Regions from separate parts of the Streptomyces sp. NBC_01618 genome, predicted to be linked through region 4. Evidence: riboswitches for the same ligand, from Rfam matches in the RefSeq annotation. Region 4 holds a riboswitch; each other region holds the start of a gene.
What was found. A riboswitch is a leader RNA that binds a small molecule or an ion and turns the genes downstream of it on or off. The one in region 4 is predicted to bind cyclic di-AMP.
Positions count from the first base shown of each region.

Region 1: it holds a riboswitch for cyclic di-AMP, as region 4 does, so the genes downstream of both, OH735_RS22835 (NlpC/P60 family protein) here and OH735_RS04510 (C40 family peptidase) in region 4, are expected to answer to the same signal.
Region 2: it holds a riboswitch for cyclic di-AMP, as region 4 does, so the genes downstream of both, OH735_RS28440 (M23 family metallopeptidase) here and OH735_RS04510 (C40 family peptidase) in region 4, are expected to answer to the same signal.
Region 3: it holds a riboswitch for cyclic di-AMP, as region 4 does, so the genes downstream of both, OH735_RS14645 (transglycosylase family protein) here and OH735_RS04510 (C40 family peptidase) in region 4, are expected to answer to the same signal.

Region 1 is NZ_CP109297.1:4,875,891-4,879,921, forward strand. It holds gene OH735_RS22825 (C40 family peptidase) at 1-637, opposite strand, end outside; gene OH735_RS22830 (hypothetical protein) at 993-1,346, shown strand; gene OH735_RS22835 (NlpC/P60 family protein) at 1,459-2,649, opposite strand; cyclic di-AMP (ydaO/yuaA leader) riboswitch at 2,648-2,812, opposite strand; gene pcrA (DNA helicase PcrA) at 3,093-4,031, shown strand, end outside.
Region 2 is NZ_CP109297.1:6,136,541-6,140,571, reverse strand. It holds partial or broken gene OH735_RS28445 (GntR family transcriptional regulator) at 306-965, opposite strand; gene OH735_RS28440 (M23 family metallopeptidase) at 1,265-2,068, opposite strand; cyclic di-AMP (ydaO/yuaA leader) riboswitch at 2,081-2,248, opposite strand; gene OH735_RS28435 (M16 family metallopeptidase) at 2,577-3,959, opposite strand; gene OH735_RS28430 (M16 family metallopeptidase) at 3,986-4,031, opposite strand, start outside.
Region 3 is NZ_CP109297.1:3,138,534-3,142,564, forward strand. It holds gene eno (phosphopyruvate hydratase) at 1-1,024, opposite strand, end outside; gene OH735_RS14645 (transglycosylase family protein) at 1,327-2,073, opposite strand; cyclic di-AMP (ydaO/yuaA leader) riboswitch at 2,077-2,248, opposite strand; gene OH735_RS14650 (transglycosylase family protein) at 2,549-3,532, opposite strand; gene OH735_RS14655 (cytochrome P450) at 3,638-4,031, opposite strand, start outside.
Region 4 is NZ_CP109297.1:936,776-940,806, reverse strand. It holds gene OH735_RS04535 (8-amino-7-oxononanoate synthase) at 1-91, shown strand, start outside; gene OH735_RS04530 (DUF397 domain-containing protein) at 84-290, opposite strand; gene OH735_RS04525 (helix-turn-helix domain-containing protein) at 316-1,176, opposite strand; gene OH735_RS04520 (ATP-binding protein) at 1,392-1,901, shown strand; gene OH735_RS04515 (dienelactone hydrolase family protein) at 1,945-2,517, shown strand; gene OH735_RS04510 (C40 family peptidase) at 2,561-3,034, opposite strand; cyclic di-AMP (ydaO/yuaA leader) riboswitch at 3,038-3,221, opposite strand; gene OH735_RS04505 (hypothetical protein) at 3,607-3,915, opposite strand; gene OH735_RS04500 (ATP-dependent Clp protease proteolytic subunit) at 3,923-4,031, opposite strand, start outside.

The DNA.
Region 1 (4,031 bases), 3.9 Mb from region 4:
CGTCCGAGCCCTCGTAGGCGGCGCGCTCGGCCGGGGACAGGGTGGTGAGGAGTCGTTGCGCGTCGGCCAGTTTGGCCCTGATCGTCGCCTTGTGCTTCTTCAGTTCGGCCTGGCGCGCAGCCAGCGCCGCCAGCTTGTCCTTGGCCTGCGAGCGCAGCTGGGCGATCCGGGCGCCCTGCCGCTCCACCTCGTCGACCTCGGCGGCCTGGCGGTCGCCGATCCGGTCCACGTACGACGCGCGCTCCAGGTACTGGTCGGGGTCGGAGGAGAGCGCCAGCTGTACGGACGGGTTGAGGCCGCCGGTGCGGTACTGCGCGGCGGCGAGCGAACCCAGTGCGTTGCGCGAGGCGTTGAGGCGCTCGGTCCTGCGGGCGGCCTCGTCGCGCAGGGTGTCGACGGCATCGGCGGCGGCGGTCGCCTTCCCCTTCGCGCCGTTGTACTGCTCGGTGGCGACCTCCGCGTCGTGGTAGAGCCGGTCCACCTCGGCCTTGATTCGGGCGGGGGTTCGCTGAGGGTCGGCGTGCGCCGAACCCGGTAGCACGGCAGCGGTGGCGGCCCCGGCGAAGGCCAGGGTGGCCGCGGTGCGGGCAGCAGAGCCGGTGTACGGGCGCTGCTTGGGTTTCCGGTGCGCTGCCACGGGGGCGTGCGTCCTTCCTGGCGACTGCCCGTCGGGGACTACCGGCGGGCCCGCCGGAGGTCCGGCGGCGGGTCACCAACAGGAGAGCGGCCCGCCGCCGGATCTCGGCGGGGTGACCGGTGTGCCGTCCGGGTGCGGAGCGGCGGTGAAGACGGTCACCTGCTCAGGGACGCTAAACCCGGGGCACGGGGAAGAGTCGTAATGACGCCTATTGCCTCATTTTGGCGCGGCACTGTCTCTGCTTGATCGGAAAAATGACAACAGAGTCAGGCAATTGGTACAGACACGAGTGAAGCGGAAGGAAGCCGCACCTGCCCGCGGAGTGGTGATATGGGCGGAGCTAGGCTGCGGTCTCATGGACGTACTCATTCATGTCTTCGTCGCCCTGCACATCATCGGTATCGCCGCTCTGCTGGGCGGCTTCCTGACCCAGATGAAGGCGATGGGCGCGGGCACGGCCCGGTTCGTCCCGGCGATGCTGCACGGCGCCCTGACGATGCTGGTCACCGGTGTCGCACTAGTCGGGCTCAACCAGGCCGACGACAACCCCGTGAACAACATCAAGATCGGGATCAAGCTGCTGCTCCTGGTCGTCATCCTCGCGCTGGTCTACATCAAGCGGGACGAGGAGCAGGTCGACAAGGGCGCCTTCGCGGCCGTGGGCGGGCTGACGCTCGCCAACATCTTCATCGCCACGCTCTGGACCTGAGAGCCGAGGCCGGAGAGCCGGAGGCGGGCCGGCCGGGGGCGTGCCCCGGCAGCTACTGGCCCGCGCCCCGGCGCATACCGGCCCGCGCCCCGGCCGATGGTCACGCGAACTGCTACGCCGGTCGCACGCTGCCGTAGATCGGCATGTAGTAGATCGACTCCTCGCGCACATTCGCCCCGGGCTTCGGCGCGTGGATCATCATCCCGTCGCCCTTGTAGATGCCGACGTGGCTGATGTCGTCGTAGAAGAAGACGAGGTCGCCCGGGCGCAGATCCGCCGTCGCGACCCGGGTGCCTGTTTTCACCTGGTCCCAGGTGGTGCGCGGGATGTCGACACCCGCGGCCTTCCAGGCGGCCTGGGTGAGCCCGGAGCAGTCGTACGAGGACGGGCCGGTCGCGCCCCAGACGTACGGCTTGCCGATCTGGGCGCGGGCGAAGGCGAGGACCTTCTCCGCCTCGGTGGTGGCGCTGCTGTCCGAGCCGGTGCCGGTGCCCGTGCCGGTGCCCGTGCCGGTGCCCGTACCAGTACCGGTGCCGGAATCCGCTTCCTTCGCGGCCTCCGCGGCCTCCGCGGCCTTGCGGTCTGCCTCCGCCTTGGCGGCGGCCTGCCGCTCGGCCAGTTCCTGCGCCTTGCGCCGGGCCTCCGCCTTCTTCTTCCGCTCCAGCTCCGCGAGCCGCGCCTTCTCCTCGGCGGTCAGCTTCGACAACAACGCGCGCGCCTCGCCCAGCTTCTTCTGGACGTCCTGCTTGCTGGTGCGCAGCGTGGTCTGCGTCGTGGTCAGCGTCTCCAGGCTCTGCACCGCTTCGGCACGCTTCTTCGCCGCCTTGGTCTGCTGCGTACGGAAGTCAGTGATCGCCCTCTGCTGCCGGCTGGTCATCCGGTCCATCAGCTGGTTCTGGTCGAAGTACGACTGCGGGTCGTCGGCCAGGAAGAAAGTGGCGCTCGGTGTGATGGTGCCGCTGCGGTACTGCGCGGTTGCGTACGTGCCCAGCGTCCTGCGGGCCTCGTTGAGCTGGTCGGCGTGCTTGGCGACATCATCCAGCAGGGCGTCGGCCCTGGTGCGCTGGGTGGCGACGGCTTCCTTCGCCTGGTTGTACTGCTGGGTCGCGGTGCCCGCCTGCCGGTAGAGGTCGTCGACCTTCTTCTGGACGTCCTCGATGCCGGGCTTCGGAGCGGGGGCGGCCATCGCGCTCTGCGTGGAGAGCAGGGTCACGGACGCCAGTGCCGCCGTCGTGAGCCCGACGGCCGGTGAGGTGGTGCGCATCCGGGTGCGCGGTTTGCGATGCGACGCCAAGGCCGGCATCTCCTTCCGTGGACCGCCTACCGGGTTAGCTGTCGGGTTCGGGCGGAACGGAAGGCTGCCCTACGGTCCGCGTGGGGACAAGGACCGATTCACCCCGGTGCTGCGTGTGGGTCCCCGGTTCCGAACTCCCGCGAGGGCAGCCCGGATTCGGCGTGGGCGCCCGCTCGGCGTGGTTCGCCTCAGGGGGTACGGGCCGCCCGGACGAGCACGCTAGCCAACCCATGGTGCTGCTGTGAAGGTTGATGTTCGATATGCCCGATACATTTTCGTGACCTTGGCGAAGCGGGGCGGCGGGCGCGGGCGGGGGCCCGGAATTCCTCACCGTGCGTGGCTGTCCACTCTCCTTGCGTGCCCGGCAGGGGGATGGGGCCGCTCATGCGGTCCGGGTCCGGTTCGGCATGCGGCCGTCGTGTGTCGGTGCGGCGGCCTAGACTCGACAAGCGATGAGCAGCCTCTTTGACGACAGCTTCCTGGCCGGCCTCCAGCACTCGGAGGAAGAGCCCCCGCCGCCCCCCGAGGACTCCGCACCCGAAGCGGTGCCGGAGGACCTCTTCGCGGGCGTATTCGACGGGCCCCCGCCGCCCAGGGAGGCGTACTACCGCGACGGCGCGCACCGCCCCGTCATCGACCCCGCGGCGCTCCTCGACGGGCTGAACACCGAGCAGCGCGCCGCCGTGGTCCACGCGGGCTCGCCGCTGCTCATCGTCGCCGGGGCGGGCTCCGGCAAGACGCGGGTGCTGACCCACCGGATCGCCCACCTCCTCGCCGAGCGCGGCGTGCACCCCGGCCAGATCCTGGCGATCACCTTCACCAACAAGGCCGCGGGCGAGATGAAGGAGCGCGTCGAGCAGCTCGTCGGACCGCGTGCCAACGCCATGTGGGTCATGACCTTCCACAGCGCGTGCGTACGCATCCTGCGCCGCGAGTCGAAGAAGCTCGGCTTCACGTCATCGTTCTCGATCTACGACGCCGCCGACTCCAAGCGGCTGATGGCCCTGGTCTGCCGCGATCTCGACCTCGACCCGAAGCGCTTCCCGCCGAAGTCGTTCACGGCCAAGGTCTCCAACCTGAAGAACGAGCTGATCGACGAGGAGACCTTCGCCGGTCAGGCCGCCGACGGGTTCGAGAAGACCCTCGCGCAGGCCTACGCCATGTACCAGTCCCGGCTGCGCGAGGCCAACGCGCTGGACTTCGACGACATCATCATGACGACGGTCCACCTGCTCCAGGCGTTCCCCGACGTCGCCGAGCACTACCGCCGTCGCTTCCGGCACGTCCTCGTCGACGAGTACCAGGACACCAACCACGCCCAGTACACCCTCGTACGCGAACTGGTCGGCCCGGCCGGCGAGGCCGACGCCCCCGCCGAGCTGTGCGTCGTC
Region 2 (4,031 bases), 5.2 Mb from region 4:
ACGGGATCCGCGGCTCTTTTGCTTTCCCGGGACGAAACTTCGTGAAAAATGAAGAGCGAAGACAATTCGGACAGCCCGAAGAAAGCCCTGCGGAATGGCCACTCTTTGTATACGGCGTAATTATTGAGGCCGGATTCCCGTGGTGTTTACGGGATGTTGCGAAGCCCTCACCCGGCCGGCGCGTGGTGCCGTGGGCCGGCGGTCCGGCCGACGCGTGGGGCCGCGGGCCGGCGGTCCGGCCGACGCGTGGGGCCGAGGGCCGGCGGTCCGGCCGACGCGTGGGGCCGAGGGCCGGCGGTCCGGCCGACGCGTGGGGCCGCGGGCCGGCGATCCGGCCGGTCGATGCGGCGCAGCCGGTACGCGGCCGCGGCCTGTTCGGCGTGCTGGGCGGTCAGCGCCCTGGCCCGTTCCGCGTCACCGCGCGCCACCGCGTCCACGACGGCTCCGCGCTCGGCCCAGGAATCCGCCGGGCGGGCCGGCTGCTCAACCGCGTACGTCCAGGCGATCTTGTGCCGGAGCTGGGTGAGCAGCGCGATCAGTCCGGGGCTGCCGGAGGCCTGCGCCAACGTCTCGTGGAACCAGCCGCCCAGCAGGCACAGATCCTCCCCCTCGCCCCGCCCGGCCCACTCCTGGCCGAGCCTGACCAGACCGCGCAGCACCTTGAGATGCGCCTCGGTGCGGCGCTGCGCGGCGCGCGCGGCGGCCAGCGGCTCCAGCAGCAGCCGAACCTCCAGCAGGTCGGAGGCCTCCTGCTGGGTGGGCTCGGCAACGCAGGCGCCCGCGTGCCGCCGGGTGACCACGAAACCCTCGGACTCCAGGGTGCGCAGCGCTTCCCGTACCGGGACACGGGAGACCCCGTATCGACGCGCCAGCAACTCCTCGGTGAGCCGGCTGCCACGTTCGAAGACGCCGGAGACGATGTCGTCACGGATTGCCGTGCATACCGAATGCGCGGGAATGCGCATGTCCGAACCTCCGCCTTAATCACCGCGAAACGCGGCCGACCGACGCCTGTTCTGTGACTCTATTGCAATGAGGCCGAATTTCCGATGCCGGGTGAAAATTCATGAATATCTTTTGGCCACGGCGCGGCTCGGCGGGCAGGCACGGCCGACGGGTACCACGGGCAGGCACGGAGGCCGGACATCGAGGGCAGGCACGGAGGCCGGGCGCGGAGGCCGGACATCGAGGGCGGGCACGGCGAAGGCCCCGGTGTGTGCCGGGGCCTTCGAAGAGGTGCTGCGGGCGGGACGGGTGGCGTCGGTCAGACGTTGACGCCGTGGGCGCGCAGGTATGCGACGGGGTCCATGTCGGAGCCGTACGACGGCGTCGTCCGGGCCTCGAAGTGGAGGTGCGGGCCCGTGGAGTTGCCGGTCGAGCCGGAGAGGCCGATCTGCTGGCCCGCGCCGATGCTCTGGCCGACGGAGACGCCGATCGAGGAGAGGTGGCCGTACTGCGTGTACGTGCCGTCCGTCATCCGGAGCACGATGTTGTTGCCGTACGCGCCGCCCCAGCCGGCCTCGACGACCGTACCGGCGCCGACGGCGACGACGGAGCTGCCGGACGCGGCGTGGAAGTCGATGCCCGAGTGGCTGCCGGACGACCAGAGCGAGCCGCTGGACTTGTAGCCGGTGGTGACGTACGAACCGGCGACCGGGAGCTGGAAGGCGCCCAGGCGGGTGCGCTCCGCGGACCGGGCGGCACGCGCCTTCTCCGCGCGCACCTCGGCCGCGCGCTTCGCTTCGGCCTCCGCCTTCTTCTTGGCTTCGGCCCGCTTCTTCGCCTCGGCCTTCCGCTGGGCCTCCACCTTCGCCGCGGCCTCGGCCTGGTGCTGCTGTGCAGCGGCCTGGGCCTCTATCTGGTCGGCGAGGGCGCTGTCGATGGCGATGACCTGGTTCAGGCCGGTCTCGTTGACGGAGGCGACCCCGGCGTCCGCTGCGAGGGCCGGAGAGGCCACGCCGCCGATGACGCCAGTGGTGGCCAGGGCCGCGACGCCGGCGATCTTCGCGCTCCTGCGCGTCAGTCGGCTCGGGGCACGATGCTTCCCGGTGGCACGGGTGAACGCCATGAAGTGGCTGGTCCTTTCCTTCCTTCTCGCCTACCGGGTTAGCTGACGGGTTCGGAGCAGGAAGGTCTCCTACGGACGCCCCGGCCTCGGTGAGGCTCAGGCATCCGATTCACCCCAGGGACTTCGTGGGTCCCCGGCTCCCCAGGCTCGCGCCTGACGGGGACTCGGCGATGACTGTCCGGTACGTCGCGGATGCGGCATACGAGTGACGGACAGCCCAGCCGACGCTAAGCGGGGTCACTTTCATTCACCAAACGGACAGGTCGTTTTGTAGCGCATCCCACAGGGCAGACTGGCAACCTCTCCACCAGAACGGACAAAAAGGAAGACCCCGGCGAGATGTCGCTCACAGGGGTCTTCCTCTTGTCCCGGTATGTGGACATACGGCGGGTCGGTGGATCGGCGTACCGGTGGGCTGCCACAGGTGAACCGTCACCAGCGAACTGTCGCGGGCAACGGGCCGGCCGGCCCATCAGGCAGCCTCCCGCGTCCGCGACAGGTACGCCCGTCAGCCGGCGACCACCGACACCTCTCCGATGTCCAGGGCCCGGACCGGCTCCTCGATCTGCGCCGCGTCACCGACGAGGATCGTGACCAGCCGGTCGCCCGGGAAGGCGTTGACCACCGCCGCGGTCGCCTCGACCGTACCGGTCTCCGCGAGCCGGGCGTACAGGTGTGCCTGGTAGTCGTCCGGAAGGTGCTGCTCGACCTGGTCGGCGAGGGTGCCGGCGACGGAGGCCGCCGTCTCGAACTTCAGCGGTGCGACACCGACGAGGTTCTGCACGGCCGTCTCGCGCTCCTCGTCGGTCAGCCCCTCGGCCGCCAGGGTCCGCAGGACCGTCCACAGGTCCTGCAGCGCCGGTCCGGTGGACTCCGTGTCGACGGATCCGCTGATGGCGAGCATCGCGGCACCGGTCGCCCCCGAGGCGGAATCCGGGGCCGACGAGCGCAGCACCTGGGCGAAGGCCCGCACGCCGTACGTGTAGCCCTTCTCCTCGCGCAGCACCCGGTCCAGCCGGGACGTGAGCGTGCCGCCCAGGCAGTACGTGCCGAGCACCTGGGCCGGCCATACGCTGTCGTGCCGGTCGGGGCCGATCCGGCCGATCAGCAACTGCGTCTGCACCGCGCCCGGACGGTCGACGATCACCACCCGGCCGCTGTCGTCGGCGGTGATCGGCGGGGCGGGACGGGGCTCGGCGGTGTCGCCCGACCAGTCGCCGAGGGTGTCGGCGAGCAGGGCGTCCAGGTCGATGCCGGTGAGGTCACCGACGACCACGACGGTCGCCGTGGACGGCCTGACATGGGCGTCGAAGAAGGCGCGCACGGCCGACGAGTCGATCCGCTCCACCGTCTCCTCGGTGCCCTGGCGCGGGCGCGACATACGCGCCGTGGCCGGGAAGAGCTCCTTGGAGAGCTGCTTGGCGGCGCGCCGGGCCGGGTTGGCCTGCTCGTGCGGGATCTCGTCGAGCCGGTTGCGTACCAGCCGCTCGACCTCGCTGTCGGCGAAGGCCGGCGCCCGCAGCGCCTCGGCGACCAGCGCGAGCGCCTTGGCCAGCCGGGAGGCCGGGACCTCCAGGGAGACCCGGATGCCGGGGTGGTCGGCGTGCGCGTCGAGGGTGGCGCCGCAGCGCTCCAGCTCGGCGGCGAACTCCTCGGCCGTGTGCTTGTCGGTGCCCTCGGACAGCGCCCGCGCCATGATCGTGGCCACGCCGTCGAGGCCCTCGGGCTCGGCGTCCAGCGGGGCGTCGAGGACGATCTCGACCGCCACGACCTGCTGGCCGGGGCGGTGGCAGCGCAGCACCGTGAGGCCGTTGGGCAGGGCGCCGCGCTCCGGTGCGGGGAAGGCCCACGGGCGGGCGACGCCGGGGGCCGGCTGCGGGTGGAACTGCATCGAAACTCCAGTCGCGGCAGCGTCGGTCACTTGTCCGCTCCTTCGTGCGCGTCGGTGTCGTCGGCTTCGGTC
Region 3 (4,031 bases), 2.2 Mb from region 4:
GCGAACCGATCTGGTTGACCTTGACGAGCAGGGCGTTGGCGGAGCCCTCCTCGATGCCGCGGGCCAGGCGCTCCGGGTTGGTGACGAAGAGGTCGTCGCCGACGATCTGCACCTTGGCGCCGAGCCTGTCGGTGATGACCTTCCAGCCGGCCCAGTCGTCCTCGTACAGCGGGTCCTCGATGGAGACCAGCGGGTACGCGGAGACGAGCTCCTCGTAGTACTCGGTCATCTCGGCGGCCGAGCGGGACTTGCCCTCGAACTCGTACGTGCCGTCCTTGTAGAACTCGGACGCGGCGACGTCGAGCGCGAGCGCGATGTCCTTGCCCGGGACGTAGCCGGCTTCCTTGATGGCCTCGACGATGAGGTCGAGGGCGGCGCGGTTCGACTCCAGGTTCGGCGCGAAGCCGCCCTCGTCGCCGAGACCGGTCGAAAGTCCCTTGGTCTTCAGGACCTTCTTCAGCGTGTGGTACACCTCGGCACCCCAGCGCAGCGCCTCGGAGAAGGACTCCGCGCCGATCGGGGCGATCATGAACTCCTGGATGTCCACGTTGGAGTCGGCGTGCGACCCACCGTTGAGGATGTTCATCATCGGAACGGGCAGCAGGTGCGCGTTCGGGCCGCCGAGGTAGCGGAAGAGCGGCAGGTCCGAGGCCTCGGAGGCGGCGTGGGCGACGGCCAGCGAGACGCCGAGGATGGCGTTGGCGCCGAGCGAGCCCTTGTTCTCGGTGGCGTCCAGGTCGAACATCGCCTGGTCGATCAGCCGCTGCTCGGTCGCGTCGTATCCGACGAGCTCCGGGCCGATCTGCTCGATCACGGCGAGGACGGCCTTCTCCACGCCCTTGCCCTGGTAGCGGTTGGGGTCACCGTCGCGAAGCTCAATGGCCTCGAACGCACCGGTGGAGGCGCCGGACGGCACGGCAGCACGGCCCGTGCTGCCGTCGTCGAGGCCAACCTCGACCTCGACCGTGGGGTTCCCCCGGGAGTCGAGGATTTCCCGGGCTACGACGACGTCGATGGACGGCACGAGGCATCTCCTTCTGGGATATGACACTGGTTGTGCAGGGTCACTTTGGCCTTGCGACAAGAGCCTAACCGGCCCGGCCCGCTCAGCCGGACGACCGCCCGACCCCTGGGACGAAAAAGGACCCGAGGGCGAGCATTGCCAGACAAACCGTCAGAATTTTATTGGTCAGTAACTACAACAGTTGAACGATCACACAGAGCAGAGGCGTCACGCGGGGGTGGCGCGCGACACAGGAAACCCCGGCCCGGCGCATACGGGGGATGCGCGCCGGGCCGGGGTGCTCGGGGAGGAGAGGCCCTGGACTACTTGGTCAGGTGCAGCTGCTGACCCGGGTAGATCAGGTCCGCGTCCTTGACGATGTCCTTGTTCAGCTCGAACAGCCGCTGCCAGCCGCCCTTGACCTTGTGGTCGGCGGCGATCTTGCTCAGGGAGTCGCCGGAGGCGACCTTGTACTCGCCGTCACCCTTCCCGACCTTCTGGCCGGTCGGGGTGGTGACGGTCTTCTTCGACTCGGCCTGCGGGGCGGCGGAGCGGTCCGAGCGGTCGGCGGCGGGAGCCTCGGTGCGCTCGGCCTTCTTCGGCTGCGCCTGCTGCTTCGGCGCGGCCGGGGCGCTCTGCTGCTTGGTGGCGCCGGAGTTCGAGGAGGAGCCGGTGTCGACGCCCGGGTCGACACCGTCGTTGGTCAGGTTGCCGGCACCGGCACAGCCCCAGGCGCCCGGACCCTGCATGGCGAGGAGCTTCTCGGCGGTGGCGATCTGCTGGGCCTTGGTGGCCAGGTCGGCACGGGGGGCGTACTGCGTACCGGCGGCGGCGGCCCAGCTGGACTGCGAGAACTGCAGACCGCCGTAGTAGCCGTTACCGGTGTTGATGGACCAGTTGCCACCCGACTCGCACTGGGCGACGGCGTCCCAGGTGGCGACGGAGGCGGCGGAGGCGCCGGTCGCGCCCATCAGCGGAACGGCGACGGCGGCACCGGCGACACCGGCGAGCGTGGCGACACGGACGGCCTTGGACGGGCGGCGGTGCTTGCCCTTGCTGGAAAACAGCATGGAACTTCTCCTCACCGACGCCTACGAGGTGAGCTGTCGGGTTCGGGCCAAGTGAGTTGCCCGGTCGCACGTCCTAGCACGCGACTTCACCCCAAGCCGGTCCTGATGCGTCTTTCGACGATCGGGCCCGGCGCTTACCTGGGTCCCCCGCTCCTGCCTACGGCGCTTTACGCGTCTGTTCCCTTCGACCGACGGCAGGATTCGGCGTGACGGTCGACGGGGCCCGCGGTGCGAGCGGTTCCGACCGTAAACATAGGCAACCCCCACTTTCAAAGATGAACACATCGGACAATCAGCCCTTACTTGCATGTGAGGAACCATCGTTTTCGCAGGTGGGACGCGATACGACGGGAGCCCCTGGGCGCGACACGCCAATTGACGCAAAGAGACCCATGTCTCACTTACGCATAAGCGGACATAGGTCCCTGAACTACCCCGATTTTTGGGGCTCTTTTAGTCGATTTTCATACCGCCCTCACTCGGCCTCCACGCCGAGATCAAGACTCTGGCCAGGGAGGACGAGGTCCGGGTCGTTGCCGACGGCCCCCTTGTTGGCCTCATAGAGCGCAGGCCAGCCACCAGGAACCTTCTGTGCGTCAGCAATCGCCCAGAGATTGTCGCCGGGGTGGACGGTGTACATGCCGTCGGCGGCCGACGCGCCCGCGTCGCGTGCGCCACCGTCGCCCCGGGAGGCGTGGCGTCCCGACTCGCGGTCGAGGCCGCCGCCCGCACCTCGGCCCCCCTCGGGGGCCGGGGCGCCACGGTGCTTACCACCCGTACGGCCGGAGGAATCGGATGAATCACGCGTATCAGGCATTTCGGGCGCGTCGGAGGACGGGGCGGCCGACTCCGTGGCCGAAGGCTGCGCGGAGGGCTCGGCCTTCCCTGCCGACCCGTCGGCACCGCCCAAGCCCTTCGAGCCGCCCTTGCCGCCCTTGCCGCCCGTGGCGTCCGTGGCGTCCGTGACGCCGTCCGACGGCGTGGCGCCGTCGGCCGGGGACGCCGACGTGCCGTCAGCCGGCTCCGCGCTCTGCGTCGGCTCGAGCGAGGGCGCGACCCCCGGATCGACGCCCGGCAGCGTCCCGTCCTCCGCGAGGCCGGAAATGACCGCACAGCTGGGCCAGGCCTGCGGGCCCTGGTCCTCCAGCACCTTCTCGGCCACGGCTATCTGCTGCGCGCGGCTGGCGAGGTCGGCGCGCTCGGCGTACGAATCGCCGCCGTACGCCTTCCAGGTCTCCTGCGAGAACTGCAGGCCGCCGTAGAAGCCGTTGCCGAAGTCGGAGCTCCACATGCCGGCGCTCTCGCACTCGGCCACCCGGTCCCAGGTCGTCGCGTCGGCGGCGTGCGCGCCGGCCGCGCCGAGCAGCGGGATGGCGATGGCCGATCCGGTCACGCCCGCGGCGACGACGATGGCGGGTGCCTGACGAGGGCGACGGTGTCTGCCGTTCGCGGAGCCCATGGGGATACCTTCCGTGTGACTGACGAGTGACTGGTGAGTCGAACGGTGAACCTAGCCGGACTCGAACGCGCGTCACAAGTCGATGCAGCGCAGATCACGTGAAAGTCACAGACTTGACGGGATGTCACTTTGCGCGGGTGCAGACCCCGGCGTGAACTCCACGGGCAGCGTGCGCAGTCCACGCATGATGAGCCCGCCACGCCATCGCAAATCGGTAGGTTCCACCGCAAGTCGCAGGTCGGGAAGGCGCCTCAGGAGCGTGGCGAGCGCGGTCTGTCCCTCCAGCCGGGCGAGCGGTGCTCCCAGGCAGTAGTGGATGCCGTGCCCGTATCCGAGGTGCTGATTGTCACTCCGTGCGAGGTCGAGCGTGTCGGGGTCCTCGAAGCGTTCCGGGTCGCGGTCGGCGGCGGCGAGGACGACGAGCACGGGGTCGCCGGCCGCGATCTCCTGTCCGCCGAGCGTCAGCGGCTCGGTGGCGAACCGCCAGGTCGCCAGCTCC
Region 4 (4,031 bases):
CCGGCTGCGGCTGACCGCGCGCGCCGATCTGACCGAGGAACAGATCGCCGACGCGGTGGCGATCGTGCGGCGGACCGCTCCGGTCAGCTGACCGGACCCCGGTGCAGGCCGGAGACGAAAGAGGTCCAGGCCGCCGCCGAGAATCGCAGCGGTGGCCTGGACACATCCTTGGAGTCCCGCACGGCCAGCCGTCCGTCACCGAACGGCGCGGCATCCACGCAGTTGTTCATCCCCGTGCTGCGGCTGCTGCGCCGCCACCGTAACGAATGCTGTGCGAAGCAGTCCGACATGACGCCCTCCTCGGGCGGTCCGGGGTCACTGATCGTCGCGATCGATCGCGGCGATGAGGTCCAACGAGTGCTGCGGCGACAGCGCGTGCGCCTGCATCGTGCGGAAGGCCGAGCTGTACGCCTCAAGGTCTTCTTTCCGCTCCAGATAGAGGCTACTCGTCAAATGGTCGAGAACTACCACGTCCAGATCAGAAGTGTTCGGAAATGAGAAGATAACGAAAGGGCCGGTGAGGCCGGCATATTCACCGACCGAGAACGGAAGCAACTGAAGCTGAACGTGGGGAAGTTGAGCCACGCGGGTCAGATGGCGCAGCTGGTTTCTCATCACTCGGCGCCCGCCGACCCGGCGCCGCAGTACCGCCTCGTCGAGCACCGCGCTCAGCCGCAGTGGCGGATCGGTCCGCAGCACCCCCTGCCGGGCGAGCCGTACCTCCACCAGGGAGTCCAACTGGCCCGCGGGTAACCCGTCCAGCGACGCCCGGGTCACCGCACGGGCGTAGTCCGCCGTCTGCAGGAGCCCGGGCACCACCGAGGTCTCCAGGGTGCGCGCGGTCCGCGCCTGGGACTCCAGGCTGATGAAGTCGCGGTACTGGGGCGGAATCAGACCGCGATACGCATGCCACCAGCCGGTGCCGCCACCGCCCGCCGAACCCGCCAGGCCCTCCAGGAGCGTCCGCAGTTGCGGGTCGTCCACACCGTACGCGTCCAGCAGCCGTGCCACGTCGGCCGGCCGCACTCCACTGACACCGGTCTCGATCCGGCTCACCTTCGACTGGTGCCAGCCGAGCATCCGCCCGGCGTCCCGGCTGGTCAGCCCCGACGCCAGCCGCAGACTCCGCAACTCCTCCCCGAGCTTGCGGCGTCGTACCACGGGACCGTGCCGCATCGGCGGCCTCCCTCCCTTTTCCCGCTCCTTCTCCTGCCGAGCGGACAGTGTGACGCCCGCATACGGTTTTGCGGGGCAGGGTTCACCGCATTGAGCGACAGATATATGCATATCTTGGTGGATCGCCGCCGGAGGGGCAGCATCAATGGCAATCTGGCGCGAAGCACAACCGGGACCGATGGCGAGTCGGTCCGGGTGGAAAGGGACGGCTCGCCATGGCAGAGCACCAAGAAGCAAGCATCACTCTGCCGAGCGAGCCGGTCTCGGTCGCGGTGGCTCGGAGATATGTGGACCGGGTGCTCACCGAATGGGGCCTGGCCACCGCGACGGAGTTCGCCGACGGCATTCGGCTCATCGTCTCGGAGCTCGCGACCAACGCCGTTCAGCACACCTTCGGACAGTCGCCCACCTTCACCGTGGACCTGAGGCTGGAGCGGGAGGAACAGCTGCAGTTGGGGGTGACGGACAGTCACCCGCGCTGGCCCCGGCGGCTGCCCGCCGCCATCCAGCAGGACAACGGACGGGGCATGGTGATCATCCGCTCCCCGGCCAAGGAGTGCGGAGGCCGGCTCACCGTCGCCCTCACCGCCGACGGCGGCAAGACGGTCTGGATCGCGCTCCCGTGGAGCATCCCCGTACAGAACAGACGGGCCTCCCGATCCGTCGCGTTCCCCGGGCAGGCCGACGGCTCGCTCGCCGACCGAACACCTGGGGCAACGCGCTAGATTGACGGACCGATCCTTGTCCAAAGGCAGTTGGAGACGCACGGTGACCGAAGTCGTACTGTTTCATCATGCTCAGGGCCTTACCCCGGGCGTGACTGCCTTTGCCGACGAACTGCGCGGTGACGGGTTCACCGTGCGTACGCCCGACCTGTACGACGGCCGTACGTTCGACACCCTGGAGGCGGGGCTGGCGTATGCGGAACAGATCGGCGTCGAGGACATACTCGATCGCGGCACGCGGGCGGTGGCCGACTCACCGGCGGGGCTGGTCTGCATCGGATTTTCCCTCGGTGTGCTGCCCGCGCAGAAGCTGGCGCAGACGCGGCCCGGCGCACGCGGCGCCGTATTCGTCCACTCGTGCGTGCCGAGCTCCTTCTTCGGAACGTGGCCATCGCAGGTACCGGTCCGCATCCACGCCATGGAGGAGGACCGTCTGTTCACCACCGAGGGCGACGCGGACGCCGCCCGCGCACTCGTCGACGAGGCCCCCGACGCCGAGCTGTACCTCTACCCGGGCGACCAGCACCTGTTCGCCGACAGCTCGCTGCCCTCCTACGACGCCGAGGCTGCCACGCTGCTCCTCGACCGCACGCGGACGTTCCTCCGCTCCCGGTGAGCTGCGCCCGGCGGCCGCCCGATCACCCGCTCTCGCCACCGCGTCAGCGGACCCGACCGTAAGAGACGCGCTTCGTCCAGATCTTCTCCAGCCGGACCACCGCACCGGTCCTCGGCGAGTGCCAGATCTTGCCGTGACCGGCGTAGATCCCCACGTGGTAGACGTGGCGGCCAAAGTGGAAGAAGACCAGATCGCCGCGTTGCCTGTGCGAGGCCGGGATGTGGCGGGTCTTGTTGTACTGCTGCTGGGCCGTGCGGGGGAGCTTCTTGCCGGCCTTCTTGAACGAATAAGCCGTCAGCCCCGAGCAGTCGAAGCGGTTGGGGCCGATGGCCCCCCACCTGTACGGCGACCCCTTCTTGGACGCGGCGACCTTGAGCGCCTTCATGGAGAGAGTTGCCGCCTGGGCCTCCGTTGCGGCGCCCGGGGCGAGCATGGTGCCGCCGACGGCGGCCAGAGTCAGAACCGAGGCCGTGCCGGCCCGGGCGAGCAGAGACGGGACATGAACCTGCGCAGTCATGCGCAACCCTTCGTCAGCCGCCTGTGAAGGATGACCTGTCGGGTTCGGGCTGGCGAAGTTGCCCGGCCGCGCTCGGCGGCTTCACCCCGAGGGTCGACCGGTGATCCGGCCGACCCGTTGTGCTCGGGTCCTCCACTCCTGCCGATCCACTTCTGTCGACCAGACATCCGGACGGCGGCAGGACTCGGCGTCCGCCCGGACCGCCCCGTCGCTGTGGCGGGGGCTTGTCGTCCCAGGGATCTTGACTCACCGACTGCCGGATTTCCGAGGAGAAACGACGAATCGTGAGTCTCCTCATGGCTGACCCGTTCGGGTGGAGCCGACGATTCCGAGAGCGCCGACGGTTGTTCGGACCGGTCCCGTACCAGGGCTGGAATCCCAGATTCCGCTCATTGTCCACTCGAAGAACGCAAGTGGAGAAATCTCTCGCGAGAGGGACTTTCTACGCCGAAAGAGCTAGGAATTTCGATGCGACCACCGGGCGTGTCGCGAAGGGGAGTTGGGTGCCTCCGGCCGGGGCGGGTTGCGGGGAGCCCGGCTGGTCCCGGCCGGCCCGGCGGAAAATCGGTTGATCAACTCGTCGGATCGGGGGGTACGGTGACGCGTCCGGCCCGCCGTTCTCCGTCCAGCACCCGCAGCGCCCGGGCCAGGGTGGCGGCGTGGATCCGTGCTTCGCCGCGCTCGTGCATCAACGTGAGGGCGTCCCGCAGCGCGCCCGCCCGTGAGGCCAGTGCCTGTGCGGCCCGCAGTGCGGAGTAGGTGTCGTCGCCGCGGGCCGGGTTGATCCGGCCCAGTTGGTCGAGGACTTCGAGATAGCGGTCGATGAACTCGCCCTCGGCGCGGGTCAGCGCGGGCAGTGGTGGCAACTCCGGTGGTCGCATCGGGCGTTCACCGTGCGCCGTGCGGCGGGAGTGACGACTTCCGGTTCTCCATGATGTGGTCCACCAGGCCGTACGCCTTGGCGCCGGGGGCGTCGAGGATGAGATCGCGCTCGATG